DNA from 3 places in the Alteromonas sp. ABV4_150 genome. Region 2 is predicted to be linked to each of the others. Evidence: predicted binding sites of a transcription regulator. Region 2 holds the regulator's gene; each other region holds the start of a gene.
The links. Region 2 encodes sigma-54, which starts transcription at its own class of promoters, with help from an activator protein. Its sites were predicted from a motif close to GTTGGCACGNNNNTNGNNT; they were not measured.
Positions count from the first base shown of each region.

Region 1 (7,468 bases), 1.9 Mb from region 2:
AGATGATAAGTACTATTATAACCAAGCCACCAACAACTAGCTTAAGAATTGGCAAAAAGCCTGGCTGTTCCCACAAAGGTGCATCTTCAATTTCACCTGCATCCATACGAGTAAAGGGTACGCTAACCACTTCTAGCGAGTCGCCGCGGGTTACGTCAAAGCCAATACCGCCCTGCAATAGTCTGCGGATATTAAGAATTTCTTCTTGTTTACGTGGCGTTGGCGTCATAGCGCCGTCTTCACCTGCGACTTGGGTATAGTCTACTGCCACCGACACACTTAGTCTGCGAATTACACCTGTCTGCTTTTTAGTATGACTAATAGTGGTATCAAGTTCGTAATTGCGCGTTGATTCTTTTGCCGTGCGCCCTGGCATGGTTTGTTGACTGCCGCCCACAGCATTTTCTGGAATATCAGAATCTAACGGAGGCTGATTAGATAATGCGCCAGGAATACCGCCAACGCCGCCACCTACGCTATTCTCTTCCATAATCATTTCGCTGCGCACCGCTGGTAAGTCTGGGTTGTAGCTGCGCTGAGTTTGCTCCATAGCAGTGAAGTCCATGGTAACGTCAGCTTGCGCCGTGTAGTTACCTATGCCCAATACTGGGATCAGTATAGCGTCAATTTTTTCTAGATACTCTTGCTCGCGCTGACGTTCAATCTCGTACTCTTTTCTGGCACGAGCACTCATTGAATCTTGCGAGCCTGAGTTAAGCAGACGACCATTGCTGTCAGTTACCGTTACTTTAGACGGCTCCATGTTTTGTACGGCAGACGCCACGATATCAACGACCGCATCAACCTCTTCACCAGCAATGACGGCACCACGTTTAGCGGTTAATACCACTGTTGCGGACGCTTTCTTCTCTCTACGGGCAAACACATTTTCTTTTGGCATCGCCAGCAGTACTCGAGCTTTTTGAATACTTGCGATATCTTCGATGGTCGAGGCAATTTGCTGTTCACGCGCATGTTTAAGACGTTCCATCTCAACACGCTGGCTTACACCAAACCCCATGTCCTGCATGATGATATCGGTACCTGCATCAGAGGTTTTAGTTAACCCTTGGCGTGTCATACCCAGGCGGATATTTTGGAATTCGTCACTTCTTACATAAACAGTATTGCCTTCAAGCTTATAGTCGATTTGATTCGCATCCATATAATCGAGAGTTTCGATAAGCTCTTGGGTTTCCATCTTAGCAAGGGGACGATAGTCAGGCTCTTGTGACCAAATAAGGATGAAAATAGCAATAGCCACACAAATAACCAAAACAACCACAAGGGCCATTTGGCGCATCATATCTGCGCTACCTAACGTATCCATGAAACCAGATTTATTCTCTGGCTCATTGTCCGCTGTTTGATTTTGATCAGGAACCGTAAGGTTTGTACCTGTTGCTTCAGCCATAACCTACTCCACCTATACCGGCATATTCATTATTGTTTTATAGGCTTCAAGTACTTTGTTACGTACCTGAACAGTAGCTTCGAAAGCAATGCCAGACTTTTCTTTCGCTAACATGACTTGGGCTAAGCTCAAACTAGGGTCACCCATTTCAAAACGTTGCTGTGCATCTTTTGATTCAAGCTGCATACCGTTTACACCGTCAACCGCGTTCTTCAGCATGGTCGAGAAATCGCTTGCAGAGCTGTTTACTTCAGTAAGCGATTGCTGCTGAGGCTCGTTAACTTGAAGACGAGTTTGCCCTATCATGTTTTGCATTTCTTGATACAAACTATTGGCTTTAACGTCCATACCCACTCCTAGCGTTTCTTTAAAAACCGCCTGAACAACGGCGAATAACTAATTATATGAGTGATTTAGCAAGGGGCTTGCCAACTTTAAAAACCCATAGATATCAACATGATAAGAGTCAAAAACGGAAGAAAGCCAAATTTATGGCGTTTGATTTGATGGGAGCAACAAAAAACCGCCGCCTTCTTTACTACAGAGGCGACGGATAACGGGGTTGAACGAGAGGTTCAAAACAGCAGTATTAAGCTGGTACTTCAATGCCGTCTTCACGCATGCGCGCTAGTTTATAACGAAGGGTTCTAGGGCTAATGCCAAGTTTTTCCGCAACGTCCTTACGTTTACCATTGCACGAGACTAATGTATCAAGAATAATTTGGTGCTCCTGATAACGAAGTTCTGAACCCAATTTGTTGTCTTCAACCTGCTCTTGTGTAACTTCAAGCGGGGCCGACATGTCTTCGTCAATCATTAAATCGCTTGCATCTATTTCATTGTTTTCACAAAGAATCAGGGCACGTTGAACCACATTCTCTAACTCTCGAACATTTCCTGGCCAGCTGTATTGCGACAATTTATTGCGTGCTGCAGCACTTAACCTGGTTGTGCCTAGGCCCTGTGAACTTGCGTGACGCTGAACAAGGTGCTCCGCAAGTGGCACAATGTCTCCCGGGCGTTCCGATAGAGGACGCCATTCAATAGGAAATACGTTTAAGCGGTAGTATAAGTCTTCTCTGAATTCGCCAGCATCCACTGCTTTTCTTAAATCTCGGTTACTCGTAGCAATAACTCGCACATTAAGTTTAACGGTTTTTCGTCCGCCAAGGCGCTCTACTTCACGCTCTTGTAACACGCGCAGTAATTTAGCCTGCAGTGCCAAATCCATCTCAGTTATTTCATCAAGTAACAGGGTGCCGTCTTGGGCTTGTTCGAACTTACCCGGACAGGCCTGAATAGCGCCAGTAAAGGCTCCTTTTTCGTAACCAAACAAAGTGGCTTCCAACATGTTTTCTGGAATGGCAGCACAGTTAATGGCAACAAAAGGCGAATCGCTTCGCGGAGACTGGTCGTGAATATAGCGGGATAGCACTTCTTTACCCGACCCACTTGGACCCATGACCATAACGGTAGCTTCAGACTTCGCGACTTTCCGCGAAAGCTCAAGTAGCTTCAAACTTGAGGGGTCGGCTACGATTGGCGTACGTGATTCAATTTTTTGTGCAGGGGCGTAGCGCCCCACTAAGTTTAGCAATACTTCTGGCGCAAAAGGCTTTGAAAGGTAGTCCGTTGCGCCATCACGCATCGCTTGTACCGCATCATCAATGGTGGCGTAGGCCGTCATTAACAACACAGGCATATTCGGGTATTTAGCTTTAATACTTTTTAGCAGTGTTAAGCCACTCATTTCGCCCATTTGTATGTCGCTAACCACTAGGTCCACATTCTGTGACGATAGCATCATTAATGCTTGCTCCGCGCAATCGGCAGCAACCACGTCATAGTTACCTAGCAAAAGAGTGTCTAGGAGCGCCTCGCGTAAACCCGCGTCATCTTCAACAATTAGTATGGTAGTTTTAGACATTATTCTCTCCTATGACTTACGCGACATGAGTCAATGTTTGTGAAGTTTTAGCATGCGCCGAGCACGGTAATGACACGCTGAAGCAAGCCCCACCTTCTGGTACGTCAATGATGTTAAGTGAACCGCTGTGCGCATTTACCACTGACTTCACTACCGCAAGACCTAAACCTGTACCATGCGTTTTTGTAGTAAAAAACGGTTCAAAAATTTTGCTTTTTAGACTCTCTGGAACCCCAGGACCTTTGTCGACCACAGATACATGTAAACGGTGATCACTCACTGTTGCCTGTACGTGCACACGCTCTCCTTTGGGAGTAACTTGGCTTGCATTATGGATAAGGTTTAGCAATGCGCCTTGGAGTGCTGTGAGGTTACCTGTGATAGAAAGATCTTGTTCAAATCCTGAAAACGTTAACGTCTGCTGCGCTTGGGCTACCATGCTATGAGCACTGCCCTCTATCGAGGAAAACAGCTCACCTAAACTGATCTGGCTGACCACCTGCTCTTCGCCCGATTTAGCAAAAAGTAGCATGTCATTAACTTGGCTTTCTAACTCTTTAAGCCTGTCAGTCAGCTTATTAGCAAACTGGGTTTGCGCTTCTTCGCCTAAGCCTTTGCGTGTTAAATTCGACGCATATAACATAGCTGCAGAAAGTGGAGTTCGAATTTGATGGGCAAGTGATGCCACCATTTTCCCGAGGGAAGACAAGCGCTGCATATGGCTTACTCGCGCCTGCAGCTGACGAGTTTCAGTTAAATCTGTGATGACAATGAGCTGACCTGGCTCATTTTCCAGTGGTGTAATAGAAAGTTTTACTCGTCTTCCATCAACAAGCGAGACTTCATGGCCGTCATCAGCACGAGGCTTAAACGAGCGCGTAATAATACTTCGCCACACTTCTTCTTCAAGCGGTTCACCTAACAGCGCCTTCGCTTGTTCGTTGGCTTGGCGTACAATGCCTTTACCATCGATAACAATAACGCCTGCAGGCATTACTTGAAGCAAATGTTCGAGCCGACTCGCCTGCAATCGCAGTGATTCGATATCATCACTTTTCGACGTTTGATAATCAGCTCGAATTACCGTCGAGCCATCGCCGTTGAGCGCAAATGCTGACGCTAAATACTCTGTAGATTCTAGTGTACTGTCAAAAGCCATATTATCCTCGTCAAATTGCAGACGCTGTTTAACTATGGCTTAGATAAAGCAGAAGGTATGCCAACTTAACATTGGCTTATTTATCAGAAGGATAGGTGATATTTTTAAGGAACAGCGTAACGTCAATTAGCTGACATTACGCTTCTTCGGTACGCTGGATATCGTATTTCCGCATTTTTTCAACAAGCGTGGTTCTGCGCATTCCAAGCTTATCGGCGGCACGTGCTACTACCCAATCTTGGTTTTCCAAAGCTTGTTTTATGAGATTCACTTCCAGCTCAGAAAGGTATTCTTTCAGGTTGACGCCTTCCTCAGGTAACGAAGAGGACACCATATTATTCAGACCATCGTTACCCTGCTTATTGACGTCTTCTTCAGGCTCTTGTGCAGCAGCCTCGGCAAATAATTCGTTGAAGGCTTCTCGCTCAAGCATTTCTTCTGGATAGTCTGGCTCGTACGCCTGAACATCACCGTACTGATACTTTTCGGGCAAATCAGCAATATCGACAATTTGACCAGGGTAAAGAATGGTTAATCGCTCAACTAAATTTGAAAGTTCGCGAACGTTCCCCGCCCACTCATGTTCCATTAACGAGGCTATAGCCTGCTCGGTAAAACGCACGCTCTCAACGCCATCCCCTTGAATTCGGCTATTCAATTCTTGAAGAAGTAAGGGTATGTCGTCTTTTCTTTGTCTAAGTGCAGGGCTGTCGATTGGGAAAACGTTTAGTCGATAGTACAAGTCCTCACGGAACTTGTCTTCACTGATCATGGTTTCAAGGTTGCGGTGCGTTGCAGCGATAATGCGTACGTTGCATTGAAGGGGCTTATTCCCGCCTACCCGTTCAAACATGCGTTCTTGCAACACACGTAATAACTTAACCTGCATTTGAAGGGGCATATCACCGATTTCATCAAGAAATAATGTGCCGCCTTCGGCTAGCTCGAAGCGCCCTTTGCGTGCACTGATCGCGCCTGTAAAAGCGCCTTTTTCATGACCAAACAGCTCGCTTTCTAGCAGCTCGCCTGGGATAGCGCCGCAGTTTACCGGAATGAACGGACCGTCTTTACGCTCAGATAAGAAGTGAACATTACGTGCAACCACCTCTTTACCCGTACCAGACTCACCTAAAATCAATACGGTAGCGTCGGTCGGTGCGACTTGCTCAACTAAGCGCCGCACAATTTGGATTTGCTCACTTTTGCCAACAAGGCTTCTGAACAATCGGGTTTTCGTGCCTGCCGCACGAGATAAACCGGGTTTGCGTCTAGAGTACTCTTGGCAGCGATGTATAGCCTGCGTTAAAACTGGGTAAGTTAATGGTGTTGCAATAACACTAACCAGGTTACAGCTTGCAGATGCCTGTGTATTACTCTCAACTAAAGCGACGAACGGTATGTGTGGAAACTTTTCTACCAGATTACTTACTGCAGTGGGCGAGCGGTACTCGATAAGCACGGCGTCTGCACCACTTTCATGGAGGTATCGCTCGCATTCACTGAAGCCTCGTGACTGGCACGACTCTCCCATGAAGGTAACGATAGTTTCCAAGTTTTGAATAAGTTCCTGATTATCACTAATCAGCAAAATGTTCTTCATCAATTCCCCGAGAACGCTTTGTTATTATTTACAGTTTAGCGCATTTCTAAATTGTAACGACAAAAGATCGGAGCGCAACCGCTGTTTTGGGAAATATATCAATAAAAAAAGCAGGTTACCCTGCTTCTTTCGATTAAACTTACTAAGTTCTACGTAAAAAAGCCTAGCTCAACAATGATAAAACTTGGCTTTGTTGTTGGTTCGCTTGGGCTTGAACGGTAAGTGCAGCCTGACCTATTACGTCATTTGATGCTTGTTGCGAAGCGGCTTGCGCAAAATCCAGATCTTGAATACGGCTTCGTCGCTTCTGCGGTATTTACGTTAGCTTGCGTGAGTGAGCGCGCTGCACTTTCAAATCGATTTTGCGTAGCGCCTAAATCGCCCCGTGCACCACCTATGGTTTCTATAGCCGCATCTGCTGCACCTAGCGCATCTTCGATACTAGTACCTGACGTAATATCGATAGATAAAACATCGTTGAGCTGCGCTGCAACATCTTGGGTGTTAACACTAATTGATTGACCAGGGCTAGAACCTGATTGAAATTCTAGTGAGCCATTCTCAGATAATAACGGCTTGCCGGCAAAATTTGTTTGCTCGATAGTTTGCGAGATGTTTTCTTGCAGCTGGGTGATTTCAGATTGAATAGCACGGCGATCACCACTACTCAAAACACCACTGCCTGATTGCAAGGTCAATTCACGAATACGGTTTACATCATCATTAATGCTGCCTAAACCACCTTCTGCAACTTGTGCGAGTGAGATACCATCATAGACGTTGTTTAGCGATTGACGGTTTCCCTCAACTTCGGAAGTCAACCTGTCGATAATTTGTTGGGCTGCTGCGCCGTCAGATGCATTGTTAATTTTCTTACCGCTGGCAAGCTTCTCCATCAAGGATTCTTGCTTCTCTTGCACTTGGCTGAGAAGTGAGGATGTTGAACTATTAACTTGCATGATGCTTTCCTAAAATTTGTAACTCTATAAGTTTAGCAGAAAGCTGAGCAAAATGTAGTCAGCCATTTGTATGATAGTCTATACCTTTAAGAACAAATCTATACGCTCATGGAATAGTTTGACTTGCCGATAAGTTATGAGTGTACAATTTGTTTATTTTCAGAGATTAATGCTATGACTACTGTGGTGACGTACGGCACCTTTGACCTTTTCCATATAGGGCATGTAAGGCTTTTAAAGCGATTACACTGCTTAGGCGATAGGCTAGTGGTTGGCTTGTCCTCTGATGAATTCAATACGGTGAAAGGTAAAAACGTTGTCATACCTTATGAGGACAGAAAGGAAATTTTGCTCTCCTGCCGCTATGTCGACAGCGTCTTTCAAGAAAATTGTTGGGAACAAAAGCGAG
Region 1 covers NZ_CM149971.1:2,739,400-2,746,867, reverse strand. Annotated here, with positions in the region: gene fliF (flagellar basal-body MS-ring/collar protein FliF) at 1-1,414, opposite strand, end outside; gene fliE (flagellar hook-basal body complex protein FliE) at 1,427-1,762, opposite strand; gene ACYX4M_RS11915 (sigma-54-dependent transcriptional regulator) at 2,004-3,341, opposite strand; gene ACYX4M_RS11910 (sensor histidine kinase) at 3,358-4,500, opposite strand; gene ACYX4M_RS11905 (sigma-54 dependent transcriptional regulator) at 4,637-6,100, opposite strand; partial or broken gene ACYX4M_RS11900 (flagellin) at 6,264-7,059, opposite strand; gene ACYX4M_RS11895 (adenylyltransferase/cytidyltransferase family protein) at 7,234-7,468, shown strand, end outside.
Region 1: fliE (flagellar hook-basal body complex protein FliE) is a predicted target of sigma-54. The motif match lies at 1,829-1,847, and genes of this name have one in related genera.

Region 2 (7,468 bases):
AACACCCATATCAACAGACTGCGCACTAAACTTGATAAAGTTAACAGTATTGAAAATGGTGGCCAGCTAGTACAAACCGTTTGGGGTGTCGGATACAAACTGAATATTAATGGGTATACAGCCAAGGCGTTAAGCGCCTGAACGATATAGTTTAAAAAATTACTTGAGCCCTAGGAACAGAGAAATCTTTACCGACTTAAATTAAAAACAGCGTTGCCGTACCTAAGAATGCAAAAATACCTACCACATCAGTTATCGTAGTTAAGATAACGCTGCCAGCTAGGGCAGGGTCTATCTTAAGACGCTTCATAATCATAGGTAAGGTTGCACCTGCAAGCGCTGCCGCAATCATGTTTACCATCATCGCAAAGGCAATAATAACACCCAGCATGTAGTCCTGCTTCCAGAGGGCAATGACAGAAGCAATAAGCACTGCCCAAATTGCACCGTTTAGAAAGCCGATGGATATCTCTTTACTGATAAGCCAGCGCGAGTTACTGGCATTTACATGACCTAGCGCCATACCGCGAATAACAAGGGTCAGCGTTTGGTTACCAGCCACGCCGCCCATGCTCGGTACTATGGTATTTAAAATAGCTAAAACGGCAAGTTGACTTAGCGTGGCTTCGAATAAGTCACTCACCATAGCAGCCATTAGCGCAGTGACCAAGTTAACGGCCAGCCACACGGAGCGGCGTTTAGTGCTTTGCATAACAGGTGCAAAGGTATCTTCGTCGTCATCAAGACCCGCCATACTCATCATCGAGTGCTCGGCATCCTCACGAATAATATCAACCACGTCATCAATGGTAATTCGGCCCACTAAGCGATGGTTTTCATCTACAACAGGTGCTGAAAGCCAATTGTATCGCTCGAAAAGGCTTGCTACTTCATCGTCTGGCATATTCACAGGAATCGCTTCTGATTCCTCGTCCATAACGTCAGACACTTTATCGTCGGTATCTGCGGTGAGTAGACGGGTGACAGGAACAATGCCAACAAGGTTATCGGTTCTATTTACCACATAAAAAGTATCTGTATTTTCCGGCAACTCACCTTTTAAACGAATGTAGCGTAGAACCACATCAATGGTAACGTCAGGACGCAAGGTAATGGTATCGGTGTTCATGATGAAACCAGCGGTTTCTTCACCGTAAGACAGCGCTTGCTCTGCACGTACGCGGTCTTGTGCATCCATTGAATCAAGAATGTCTGCCAATACAGGTTCAGGAAGGCTACTCAGCGTTTCTGCCAAGTCATCGGTATCCATTTCTTCAAGTGCATCAACCACATTGGCAGGGAGCATCTTTGTGATAATACCGTTTCGAACATCATCAGATAGCTCTTCTAAAATATCACCGTGAAAGTCGCTATCAATCAGCTCCCATAACTCATCACGGGTCCTGCTAGGGCTTGACTCGAGAATATGAGCAACGTCTGAAGGGGGAAGTTCAAGCAGAAGCTTACGTACAGATACAAATTGACCGTTTATCAACGCTGCGTTAAGTGCGCGTAATTGGGTTTGTACGTATTTAGAAACAAGCGCTTCTGCCATAAGGCGTTATTCCTACTAAGCTGATATGGAAAATAAAGGCTGTGTAGCCTAAGTGTGCGTAGAATATCGCAATTATATTGAGTCTGTCATGATAATTGCGTGGCTTTTACCCAAGAATTTGGAATTACTAAGCTAGCTGTTGATTAATTCATCAATAAATATTCGGGTTGAGACTATTCGTCTTCGTTAAATCTGCCCTCAATAAGCTCTTCTATGGCAGCAAGTGCATCGACCGCGTCATCACCATCGACAATAACATCTACCTGTTCGCCCTGATGACTCTCCAGCATCATCAAGCCTAAGACGCTGCTTGCATCGGCTTCTTTATCGCCTTTTTTTAAAATGATTTTGGCATCAAACTGATTAGCCAGCTGTACCAGTTGCGTGGCTGCTCTCGCGTGTAAGCCTAGTTTATTGACGATGGTAAGCGTTTTTTGAATAGTCATTACTGGTTCAACTCTCTGTGACGAATTTGAACATCAGGATGTATTTCGCTGAAGGTTTTTGACAAGGTTTGGGCAATGTAGACAGAGCGGTGTTGCCCACCAGTGCAGCCGATAGCCACAGTCACATAGCTTCTATTGTTGCGCTCTAGATGGGGAAGCCATGTGGTCATTAAATTTTGAATTTGCCAAATAAATTTGGTCACTACGGGTTGTGAGCCTAAAAACACCTCAACGGGTGCATCTAATCCAGTGAGGTGTCTAAGGTCCGTTTCCCAATGAGGGTTTGGTAGAAAGCGCGCATCGAAAACATAATCGGCATCTTTGGGTATGCCATGTTTAAAGCCAAATGACTCAAACACCAGTACAAGGCGAGAGCTCTTTTTACCTAGGATACGTTCTCGGATTAGCTCTGCGAGTTGGTGTATTGTTAGCTTGTCTGTATCTAAGTATAAATCAGCGCGCTCAGTAATAGGTGCGAGCAGCGCAGACTCTGCTCTAATAGCTTCTGAGAGAGACTTATTTAGCTTGGCTAAAGGGTGAAGACGGCGCGTTTCGCTAAACCGCTTAACCAGTACATCATCGCTTGCGTCAATGTACACTATAGTCATAGACCAAGAAGAAGGCAGGTAGTCTAGAATCTCTACCAAATCATCAGGATTTTTGGGTAAGTTTCTTACGTCAATACTTACCGCAACTTGATCGTATTCATCAACAACGGTATGGGTAAGGGTAGGAAGCAAATTAACTGGGATATTATCAACACAGTAATAGCCTAAGTCTTCCAATGCGCGAAGTGCGACAGACTTACCAGACCCTGAACGACCACTGATTATGATCAGCTTCACCTAAACTCTCCCTTATATTCTGGTTTCATCACATACGCGTTGTTGAATTAAGCGCCTGCTTATAATGCCTAAGCGCTTATTGTCTAACTTAATGCAGAAATAATTTCGTCGCTGGTTGTTGCACGTCGTATTGTTTTAATCGTTTCTTTGTCGCTTAACTTACCTGCAACGGTAGCCAATGTTTGAAGGTGTCCTTCGGTTTGCTCTTCGGGAACGAGAAGTGCAAAAAATATGTCTACGGGCTTTTCATCTAGGGCATCGAAGTTGATAGCAGGCGTGCTGGTTACAACAATAGCAATGACTTTATCAAGGCCTGCGAGGCGGCCGTGGGGCAGCGCTATGCCATTACCAATACCCGTACTACCCATACGTTCTCGAGCCATCAAGCTATTTAGAACAGTTGCCTGGTCGATGTTATCGTTCTGCTTGGCAGCGATATCAGCGATGATCTCAAGAATTCGCTTTTTACTATTACACTGAACCGCACACTCGGTGCGGTCCAGACTTACGATGGCTTGTATATCCATACTCAATTAACTACTAATGTTTTTTCAGTTTTTCCTTATGCTTGATTACCTGCCGGTCGAGTTTATCAACCATGCTGTCAATCGCCGCATACATGTCGGTATTTTCTGAGGATGCGAATACTTCAGCGCCACTTAAATGAACGGTCGCTTCGGCTTTTTGATTTAATTTTTCAACGTTCAGGATGACATGCACATTAGAAATGTGATCAAAGTGACGTTCAAGTTTGCTGAACTTCGTATCGACATAATTACGCAAAGAGTCGGTGATTTCGACATGATGACCAGTAAGGTTGATTTGCATATTTCGTCTTCCTTATATTATTAAGCCCAGTTAGATAAGGCTTTTGCGTTGGTTCGACGGCGGGATCGATAACGATTCCCGGTATTTTGCTATTGTTCGCCGAGCGACTTTTATGCCTTGCTCGGCCAACAACGAAGCAATCTTGCTATCACTTAGCGGCTTGCTAGGATTTTCGGCAGCCACTAACTTCTTGATCAATGCACGAATCGCTGTGGATGAACACTCACCACCTGACTCGGTTGCAACGTGGCTTGAAAAGAAATACTTCAGCTCGAAGATACCACGCGGCGTATGCATGTATTTTTGCGTTGTCACACGTGAAATAGTGGATTCGTGCATATCTACCATTTCTGCGACATCATTTAGCACCATTGGTTTCATCATTTCCGGGCCGTGCTCAAAAAAGCCCATTTGTTGCTGCACAATGCAATTTGCAACCTTCATCAAGGTATCGTTACGAGACTCTAGGCTCTTTATGAACCACTTGGCCTCTTGCATGTGTGAGCGGATGAATTGTGAATCGCTACTATTCTTGGCACGGCGACTCATTGCTGCGTACTGTTGATTTACGCTTAATTTAGGCAGACTGTCGGGGTTCAGCTCAACCACCCAACGGCCATTTTTCTTGGTTACTGAGACATCAGGAATAACGTACTCAGGCTCTTTAGTAACTAAAGCACTACCTGGGCGAGGATTCAAGGTTTGGAGTAAACGCATTGCTTCTCGCAGCTGATCTTCTTTCAATCGGCTCTTACGCATTAGCGTGCGGTAGTCTTTACTGCTCAGTAAGTCTGAATATTCCTCAATAAGCTGCTTCGCTTCAGTAAGCCACGGTGTGTCTTCTGAAAACTGGCGCAATTGCACCATAAGACACTCTTGAGGTGTACGAGAACCTGAACCAATGGGGTCGAACATTTGAATGCGCTTAAGCACACATTCTATTTCGTCCATTTCGATAGGCTCTTCTAAGTCATCGTCATTAACAGCATCTAAGATATCGTCAAGGGTAACGGTCAGATAACCCGACTCGTCAATTGAGTCGATAATAGCTGTGGCAATAGCACGGTCAGTATCTGAAAAATGAGTCAGGCGCATTTGCCAAAGTAAATGCTCTTGGATGTCTTCGGTAGTTTCACCTTGGAAGATTTGTTCGTCATCATTAGACGGGCCAGGCGCAGGCGCAGAAGAGGCGGAGTAGTACTCGTCCCAGGTGCTGTCGATAGGCAGCTCATCCGGAAGGTCGTTCTTCTCCAGTGCATCTCCTGCTTCTAGCGTGTCGCTTGATGCAGAAGCTGTCGCTTCAGCTGCACTATCGTCACTATCGACATTGTTCTTTTCTACTTGTGGCTCGTCGTTACCTTCTTCCACTTCTAACAGTGGATTAGAGTCGAGTGCCTCTTGAATCTCTTGCTGGAGATCAAGTGTAGAAAGCTGCAGCAGCTTGATAGCCTGCTGCAACTGAGGTGTCATGGTAAGTTGTTGGCTAAATTTTAGCTGTAAAGATGGTTTCATCTACGTCTTATTTAAATGCTCTAAATTGAATATACCAGAGCGAAACTGAAAAATGACAATTCGGTTACATTAACTATAGCCTGAATTGTTCGCCTAGGTATACATCCCTTACTTTTTGATTACTTAAAACCTGTTCCGCGGTTCCTTGCGCAATAAGCTCACCATGACTCACAATGTACGCCTTTTCGCAAACATCCAATGTTTCGCGTACGTTATGGTCCGTGATAAGGATACCAATACCCCTATCGCGAAGATGCTGTATTATCTTCTTTATATCATTAACTGATATTGGATCAACACCGGCAAATGGTTCGTCTAACAAAATAAATTGTGGTTTCGCTGCCAGAGCGCGAGCAATCTCAACTCGACGACGTTCTCCCCCTGACAAACTCATGCCCGTACTATTACGTATATGGTTGATATTAAATTCATCAAGTAGTGCATCAGCTTCTTCTTCTTGCTGTTGTGAATTTAAATCTTTACGGGTTTGCAAAATGGCCATGATATTTTCATGTACCGTAAGCTTTCTAAAAATTGACGCTTCTTGCGGAAGGTAGCCTATACCGCGGCGTGCGCGCTCATGCATTGGCTGGTGAGTAAGCTCACTATCATCAATTTCAATCTTGCCTTTGTCTAGGTTGACCAAGCCAACAATCATGTAAAAAGTGGTGGTCTTACCAGCACCATTTGGGCCAAGAAGACCGACAATTTGCCCAGTAGAAACTGAAAGACTCACATCGCGAACGACTTGTCGCGATTTATACGATTTAGCAAGGTTTTTAGCGCTCAAAGTTGCCATTGCTATTCATTGCCCTCGTTGTCTTTCTTAGACGACGTTTTACGAATAGTGTCAGGAGTAAACACTGTTGTTACTCGACCTTCACCATTTTCACCGGCGCCACCTGTTGCAAGCAATTGTTCAGTAATCATATCGAACGTAATTTTATCCCCTTGTACTTTACTAGAATCTTGCTGTAGTTCAGCATTACCGGCCAGAGAAATAGTGCGATTAACCACCTCATAGCGAATTTCATTAGCTTTGGCTGATACCGGTGTACCGTCTTCTAGTGATTGAGAGTAGCTTGCTGGGTTCCCTCGGGCGATAAATATTTCTCGGCCGCTGCCATCAGTAGCAATAACTTCTACTTCATCCGCTTCAATGAGGAGTGAACCTTGAGTAATCAGCACGTCTTCCTTGTACAGGGCCGTCTTGTTTTTACCATCAATAAACTGGGTATTTGACCCTATTTTAATGGGCTGTGAAAAATCTTCTTCACTGGCTTGTACCGCACCGCTAGCGATGGCAAGTAGAAAGCTAGTTGCTAGGGGAATAAGTGGTTTGTACATGATCTAAAAGCTCGTATTCTTGTGTGCGTAAATTCGCGTTAAACCCATTGCTAAAAATAAGGTATTGCGTACCCAGTATCTCAACGGGTTGATCAGATGTCATTTGTTTCGTGTCTAAATTTATTTGGATGTATTCGGTGGATAAGCTTTTGACAAAATCATCGCTGGTTTTATTTTCAATAACAACGCTAGCTTCAAGCTGAATTAACTCATTGTTATACAGCGTTCCTTCCCGCGCAGTCACAACCCAAGGTGATGTAGCACTCTCTGTATAAAGAGTATATTTAGGCTGCTGGAATAACACGAAACCCAATTGGTCGTAGTGTTCCATAGACTCTGCAAAGACTTTGTGATTTAACTCACCGTCTTGGTTGTACAAGGTTGTAGTTAAGTTTTTTGCCTTATATGCAGGCTTAAGCGCATCATTTTGACTGCTACCTTGCGTCTCAGGCTGCTCTTCCATCCAAGTTGGGACATACATCAACAGCGCTAAGATAAATAGCGCCGATATGCTTAAACCCAAGCGATTGAAGCCAAATTGGCTCATACACTAGCTCCGAAAATGTCGTTTGCCACGCCCTTAGCTTGCAAGATGGTATCCGATATTTCTCGAACTGCGCCAAATCCACCCGGAAGTGTGGTGATCCAGTTCGCTTGCTTTGCAACAAAAGGGTGAGCATCGGCAACCGCAATTTTTACCGCTACGTGCTGATACATACCTGTATCGGGCATATCGTCTCCTACGGCGGCAACTTCGCTTGAGTTCAACCCTAGGCTTTTCATTAATTCGCCGAGGGCTTCAGCTTTGTTTTCTTCACCCTGAATAATGTGTGCTACGTTTAGCGCCTTCATTCTGTTTTCTACAATTGCTGAACGTCGTCCTGTTATCACGGCGACGTTAACACCATTACTTACCAAGGCTTTCACGCCATATC
Region 2 covers NZ_CM149971.1:811,111-818,578, reverse strand. Annotated here, with positions in the region: gene ACYX4M_RS03530 (response regulator transcription factor) at 1-141, shown strand, start outside; gene mgtE (magnesium transporter) at 197-1,555, opposite strand; gene ACYX4M_RS03520 (HPr family phosphocarrier protein) at 1,729-2,001, opposite strand; gene rapZ (RNase adapter RapZ) at 2,001-2,846, opposite strand; gene ptsN (PTS IIA-like nitrogen regulatory protein PtsN) at 2,930-3,373, opposite strand; gene hpf (ribosome hibernation promoting factor) at 3,387-3,674, opposite strand; gene ACYX4M_RS03500 (RNA polymerase factor sigma-54) at 3,705-5,186, opposite strand; gene lptB (LPS export ABC transporter ATP-binding protein) at 5,260-5,985, opposite strand; gene lptA (lipopolysaccharide transport periplasmic protein LptA) at 5,988-6,533, opposite strand; gene lptC (LPS export ABC transporter periplasmic protein LptC) at 6,502-7,080, opposite strand; gene kdsC (3-deoxy-manno-octulosonate-8-phosphatase KdsC) at 7,077-7,468, opposite strand, start outside.

Region 3 (7,468 bases), 1.9 Mb from region 2:
TCGTGGCCATGATTGGCTTGAGTGCTAAATCAATTCCCCCGCAGGTAAGAGCCTTGCTGGGCATAATGCTTACGCTCATCATCATGCCTGTGGTGCCCCCGTCACCCATCGAAAATTTAGTGGATGTGGGCACATTTTTAATTGTTATTCAGCAGTTGTTGATAGGCATTGCCATTGGTTTTATATCAATGATGGTACTCAATACCTTCGTGATTGCAGGCCAAATCATAGCCATGCAAACCGGTTTGGGGTTCGCGTCTATTGTTGACCCAGTAAACGGTATTAACGTGCCCGCAGTGGGCCAATTTTATCTGATATTAGCCACCTTGTTGTTTTGGACCTTGGATGGGCACTTGTCCATGATTCAAATGATAGTAATGAGCTTCGAGGCGTTTCCCATAGGCGAAGCATGGTGGACCGCTGAACAGTTCCGCGATATTGCCCATTGGGGCGGTTGGATGTTTATATCGGCAGTGACCCTGTCTCTTGCGCCAATCGTGTCGCTTTTAATCGTGAATTTGGCGTTTGGCGTAATGACCAAAGCTGCACCACAGCTAAACATTTTTAGTATTGGTTTTTCGATCGCTCAGGTAATGGGCTTACTGATTATTTGGATAACACTTGATAACTTTACTGCACACTTCGAAACCCAATGGTTCAGAGCTGAGCAGTTTATGTGTGAACTATTGAATATTTGTTCGTAGGAAAACATGGCAGATTCAAGCGAAAAAACAGAAGACCCCACGGGGAAAAAACTCGAAGATGCCCGAAAAAAAGGGCAGCTAGCCCGTTCCCGTGAACTTTCTACGACCCTAGTACTTATCGTCAGTGCTTTTATGTTTTTGTTTGTGGGCGGGTGGATTGCTGAATCTGTTTTTAAACTTACTCAGAGGATGTTCATTCTCTCTCGTGACGAAACCTATGATATTACCCACATGTTTGGCGCCTGGGGAGAAGCTTTTTCGGCGGTAGGCCCTGCCGTGCTGCTATACATGGTCGTTGCTATGATAGCGGGTATCTATGGCTCAATCGCGCTTGGAGGCTACAACTTTACCTGGGAAGGTGCAAAACCTAAGGGTTCAAAAATGAGCCCCATTCAAGGCTTCAAACGCATGTTTGGCACGAATGGCTTGGTAGAGTTACTTAAGTCTATTGCAAAAGTGGTGGTCATAATTGGTATGGCTATCGGAGCGTTACTGTTCTTCGAAGATGAAGCGCTGCATTTAGATATGGAGCTATATCCGGGAAACATCTTTCACGCTCTCGATATGCTTAAGTGGGCGTTTCTTATTTTAGTGTGCGGCATGATCCCTATTGCGCTCATTGATGTGCCTTATCAAATGTATAAGCACAACAAAGAAATGAAAATGACCAAGCAAGAGGTTAAAGACGAGCGCAAAAACGCGGAAGGCGATCCCATGGTCAAAGGTCGTATTCGCCGCCTGCAATATCAGGCTGCAACCAAGCGCATGATGCAGGAAGTACCACAAGCAGACGTTGTCGTGACCAACCCCACTCACTTTTCTGTTGCCATTAAATATGACGAAAAAGGGGTAAGAGCTCCCGTTGTAGTAGCTAAAGGTGCTGATGAGTTAGCAATGCACATCAGAAAAATTGCTACCGCTAACGACGTGCCGCTGATCCCTTCACCCATGTTAGCGCGAGCCATTTTCTATTCCACTGAAGTGGACGACGAAATCCCTAACGCCTTGTTTATGGCGGTAGCGCAGGTGCTAGCACATGTTTATCAGCTTAAAGCACATAGGGCAGGGAAAGGGAAGCGTCCTAAGCCACTTCAACGAGATTTGCCTATTCCTCCAGAATACCGTCGCTAAGTGACTATATTGCCGTGTTATTTTAAGCTAATTTAAACTTGGTGCTTACTTTTTAAACCATTAGTTGTGCTTAAATACTGCTTTCTATAAAGCTGGCACGTTAGTTGAAAACTCTATTGAAGATTTACATAAAGCGTCAATTTTCTGATAGAGAGACACCCAGCCATGCAGTTATCCGGTTATCTTCAGCGATTCGATAAAAATCAGCTGCAAAATTTTACCAGTGGTCTAGGCGCGCCTATTGTCCTTTTGGCAATCATGGGAATGGTAATACTACCCATGCCGCCGTTCTTATTGGACGTTTTGTTCAGCTTTAATATTGCGCTCTCTTTAGTCATCATCTTGGTGGCGGTACTTACCCAACGTCCAGTGGATTTTGGTATTTTTCCGCTCGTACTCCTTATCGCTACCGTTCTTCGTCTAGCACTTAACGTTGCGTCTACGCGTGTTGTATTACTGTACGGTCACGAAGGTGGTGATGCAGCTGGCAAAGTGATTGAAGCCTTCGGCGCTGTCGTTATTGGTGGTAACTATGCCGTCGGTATTGTTGTTTTCGCTATTCTTCTTATTATCAACTTTAAAGTAGTTACAGCTGGCGCTGGACGCATATCAGAAGTAAGTGCTCGCTTTACCTTGGATGCTATGCCAGGTAAGCAAATGGCAATTGACGCAGATCTAAATGCAGGCTATATCGACCAAGATCAAGCGCGTCAGCGTCGCGAAGAAATAACCGCAGAGGCTGACTTTTACGGGTCGATGGACGGTGCATCAAAGTTTGTAAAAGGTGATGCAGTTGCGGGCCTGTTCATCATGCTTATTAATATTGTCGGTGGTCTCTTTATTGGCATGATTCAACACGGCCTTTCATTTGGTAACGCTATAGAAATCTACACCATTTTGACCATTGGTGATGGTTTGGTGGCGCAGATACCTTCATTACTACTTTCAGTAGCAACAGCCATTATCGTGACTCGTGAGAACGAAACTCAAGAAATGGGTAAAGAAATCCGTGGTCAGCTAGGCAATAATCAGGCGCTTTATATTGCTTCAGGCGTTTTGTTTGTTATGGGTATTATCCCTGGTATGCCTCATATCGCATTTTTGGGTTTTTCCTTCCTGATTGCAGGCTTTGCTTACTGGCAGTCGGTTCAGGCGAAGAAAAAAGCCGCAGAGCCTCAAGTGCCTGAGAATATATCAAAAGATGAAACCGTGGCCCCTGAAGTTAAAGAGCTGGGCTGGGACGATGTCCAGCAAGTCGATACAATCGGTCTAGAAGTGGGGTATCGTTTAATTCCTCTTGTAGACAAGTCTCAAGGTGGCGAGTTGTTAACACGCATTAAAGGGGTGCGTAAAAAGCTTTCCCAAGAGCTTGGATTCCTTATTCCACCAGTTCATATCCGCGATAATTTAGACTTAGAGCCCAATACTTACACCATCGCTATGCTCGGCGTCACTATTGGCGATTCGGTTATTAGTCACGACGAAGAGCTTGCCATTAACCCAGGGCAAGTGTTCGGAAAGCTAGAAGGGCGCGCTACTAAAGACCCTGCTTTCGGACTAGATGCGGTGTGGATTAAGCCTAATAAGCGCGAGCACGCGCAAACGCTTGGGTACACGGTTGTTGATGCCGCCACGGTTGTTGCAACTCACCTAAGTCAGTTACTTTCCAATAACGCCTATCAGTTACTTGGGCATGAAGAGGCGCAACAGCTTCTAGATATGCTGGCTAAACAGCACCCTAAATTGGTTGAAGGTTTGGTGCCCGATATTCTGCCGCTTAGTACAGTTGTGAAAGTGCTGCAAACCTTGCTATTTGAAGGTGTGCCTATTCGCGATATGCGCACCATAGTTCAGACTCTTAGTGAATACGGCACACGAAGCCAAGACCCAGATGTACTAGTGTCTGCAGTGCGTATAGCACTTAAGCGTCTTATCGTTCAAGAAATTACTCAGGGTGCAAAAGAGATACCTGTCATAACCTTGGCGCCAGAGTTGGAACAGATGTTGCACCAGTCCCTTCAAGCAGGTGGCGAAGACGGTGCTGGTATCGAACCAGGTCTGGCAGACAAGCTGCAAAAATCATTGCAGCAAGCCAGTCAGCAGCAAGAGTTAGAAGGAGAACCTGCAGTACTCCTTACCTCAGGCATGCTACGACCGGTTCTGTCTCGCTTCTTAAAGTATTCTGTTGTTGGGCTGCATGTTCTTTCATACCAAGAAGTGCCTGACGACAAACAAATAAAAATAGTCAGTTCGGTCGGTCAATAATCTGACACTGGGTGATTGGAGAGGTTGCAATGAAAATTAGACGTTTCTTCGGCAAAGATATGCGTGAGGCGCTAAGCCAAGTTAAAGCTGAGTTAGGCAGTGATGCTGTGATCATGTCAAATCGCAAAGTCGCTGACGGTATCGAGCTTGTAGCAGCCTACGACAAAGAGCCTGAAGCTAAGCTTTTCACGCCAAAGGCGGCTCCACAAGCTGCAGCTAAAACACCAGGTCAAAAGGCCGTGCCTAGCTTAAGTGAAATTATTGGCGACGACGGCCCTGACAGCTTAAAAGCATTGCTGGAAAAGCAGCATGGTGGAAAAGCGCAGACAACGAATACTCTTCAGCCAGATCAACCTATGTCAGCTAACGCTAAGCACGCCAATGAAATAGCATCACACTTAGACTTTTCAGAAGCCTTCATTGACGATATAGAGACGCAATCACCTGTTGAAGATAGTAAAAATCAACACGCTTTCCCCGAGCATCAAGCTTCAAGCATGGGAGAGACACCTGCATCTCAGTCTGCTGAACTAGCTCAAATCAAAGAAGAATTAGCCTCGCTTCGCGATGTGTTGCAATATCAAGTGGCCGACTTGATGGAAGCGAAGAACAAACGTCAAAAACCTGTTCATCAATACCTGGTCACTCGATTAACCGATATGGGCTTAAGTAGTGCACTTGCAACACAGCTCATTAGCTATACACCTGCTCATTACAACGAACGTGACGCATGGGTATATCTTCTTAACCTATTGGCTAATCGCATAAATGTTACCGGAAACGATATACTTAGCTCACAAGGTGCCGTTGCATTAGTCGGGCCTACAGGTACAGGTAAAACAACCACTGTTGCAAAGTTAGCCGCTCGCTACGCGCAGAAATACGGTGCAGAGTCGGTGGCTATGATAACCATTGATACGTATAGAATTGCAGCCTATGAGCAGCTAGCAACATACGGAAAAATTATTGGCTGTACTGTGCGAAAAGCGCAAACTAGTGAAGAACTTGCAGATTTATTGTTCCAACTTCGTCATAAGCGACTAGTATTGATTGATACGGCTGGATTTAGTCAACGAGACAGTCGATTAATTAAACAAATTAAGCAGTTTGATAACGGACAAATGCCAAAAGTTAAAAAATATTTGGTAGCGCAAGCTAATACGCAATATCCTGCTTTGCAGAGAATCATTCAAGCGTATGATGATATTGAACTAAGTGGCTGTATTTTCACAAAGTTAGATGAGTGCTACTCTTTAGGAGAGGTGCTTAGTGCAGCGGTTGAATATCAACTACCGGTTAGTTATGTCACCGATGGCCAAAAAGTGCCTGAAGACATTAAGATTGCAGAAGCGAAATCTTTAGTTTCCGCTGCTGCAAAGCTTTATAAAAAGTACGGTTTGAATCATACTAGTGGCAACAACGCAATTAAAACAGCATAAGCAGTATGATTGACGATCAAGCGAGTAGCTTAAGAAAAATGAAGCAATCACGGTTAATCAAAGTAATCGCCGTCACTGGTGGTAAGGGTGGCGTAGGTAAAACAAACATTACACTTAACACCGCTATCGCCATGGCGAAGCAGGGCAAACGTGTAATGGTTCTTGACGCGGACCTTGGCCTTGCAAATGTAGATGTGATGTTAGGCCTGCGAGTCGAGAAAAACCTATCTCACGTTCTCTCTGGTGAGTGCACGTTAGACGAGGTTTTAGTAACCGGTCCCCATGGTATTAAGATTGCTCCTGCCACCTCTGGTACCCAGTCAATGGCAGAGCTCTCACCTACGCAGCACGCAGGCTTAATAAGAGCGTTTAGCGAACTGCGTTCTCAAATAGACGTATTAATTGTCGACACTGCGGCCGGCATTTCAGACATGGTGTTAAGCTTTTCTAAAGCATCCCAAGATATCATGGTCGTGGTTTGTGATGAGCCTACGTCATTAACAGATGCATACGCACTGATAAAAATACTTAACCGGGAACACGGTGTTTTTCGCTTTAAAGTTGTGGCCAATATGGTTCGCGATGTGCGGGAAGGTCAGGAGTTATTTAGTAAATTAAGCAAAGTGACAGGGCGTTTTCTTGATGTTGCACTAGAATTAGTGGCAACGGTGCCGTTTGATGAGAACATTCGCAAAGCAGTGCGCAAGCAAACCGCTATTGTTGATGCTTTTCCAGGCTCTCCTGCCGCTGTAGCTATAACAAAGTTGGCAAGCAGGGCACTTACTTGGCCTATTCCAGCGCAGCCCGGTGGCCATTTAGAGTTTTTTATTGAACAATTAGTTGCAGAAAAAGCCGTAGGAAGTCAACGTTGAACAGTAAGGCAGCCGCTTATCAACAGCAAACAGATAAATCGCAGTTAGTCGAAAGGCATGCGCCTCTGGTTAAGCGTATTGCGCACCATTTGATGGCGCGACTGCCTGCAAGTGTACTTGTTGATGACCTTATCCAATCTGGCATGATTGGGTTGCTTGAGGCCGCGCGAAATTTTGACGGGTCAAAAGGCGCAAGCTTTGAAACCTTCGCGGGCATCCGTATTCGCGGCGCAATGCTTGATGAAATACGCAAAGGTGATTGGACACCTCGTTCTGTTCACCGCAATGGTCGCGCGATTACTGAGGCGATATCTCAGGTAGAAAGTGAAACTGGGCGCGACGCAAGAGATGCTGATATTGCTGAGAAGCTGAATGTGAGCTTGCAGGATTATCACCAGATGCTCAATGAAGTCAATGCCGGGAAGTTGGTGGGCATTGAAGATTTGGGGGTGTCGGAAGATGTGATCACCACAGAGCAAACCAGAGGTAGTGATGCACCGCTGGAAGATTTGATGCAGGGGGCTTTTCAAAAAGCGTTGGCCCATGCAATAACGACATTACCCGAGCGAGAAGCGATTGTTCTTTCACTTTATTACGATGAAGAACTAAACTTAAGAGAAATAGGCGAGGTTCTTGACGTAAGCGAGTCGAGAGTCAGTCAAATTCACAGTCAAGCCATGTTAAAACTCAAATCACGAATGAAGTCGTGGCAAGCTGACGAAGAATAGAAATTAATAACAATTAACCCCTCAGTGGAGGCTATTTTGGATAAAAGCATGAAAATTCTCGTGGTCGATGACTTTTCAACCATGAGACGTATCATCAAAAACCTACTCAAAGACTTGGGTTTTGCCAACATTCAGGAAGCGGATGACGGCAGCACTGCATTGCCAATGTTACAACAAGGTGATTTTGATTTCGTAGTTACTGATTGGAATATGCCTGGCATGCAGGGCATAGATTTACTACGCGCAATCAGGGCAGATGATAAGCTTAAGCACTTGCCTGTGCTTATGGTTACCGCTGAAGCGAAGAAAGAACAAATTGTAGCCGCCGC
Region 3 covers NZ_CM149971.1:2,757,445-2,764,912, forward strand. Annotated here, with positions in the region: gene fliR (flagellar biosynthetic protein FliR) at 1-704, shown strand, start outside; gene flhB (flagellar biosynthesis protein FlhB) at 711-1,835, shown strand; gene flhA (flagellar biosynthesis protein FlhA) at 2,001-4,100, shown strand; gene flhF (flagellar biosynthesis protein FlhF) at 4,130-5,539, shown strand; gene ACYX4M_RS12005 (MinD/ParA family protein) at 5,545-6,411, shown strand; gene ACYX4M_RS12010 (RNA polymerase sigma factor FliA) at 6,408-7,139, shown strand; gene cheY (chemotaxis response regulator CheY) at 7,176-7,468, shown strand, end outside.
Region 3: flhA (flagellar biosynthesis protein FlhA) is a predicted target of sigma-54. The motif match lies at 1,927-1,945, and genes of this name have one in related genera.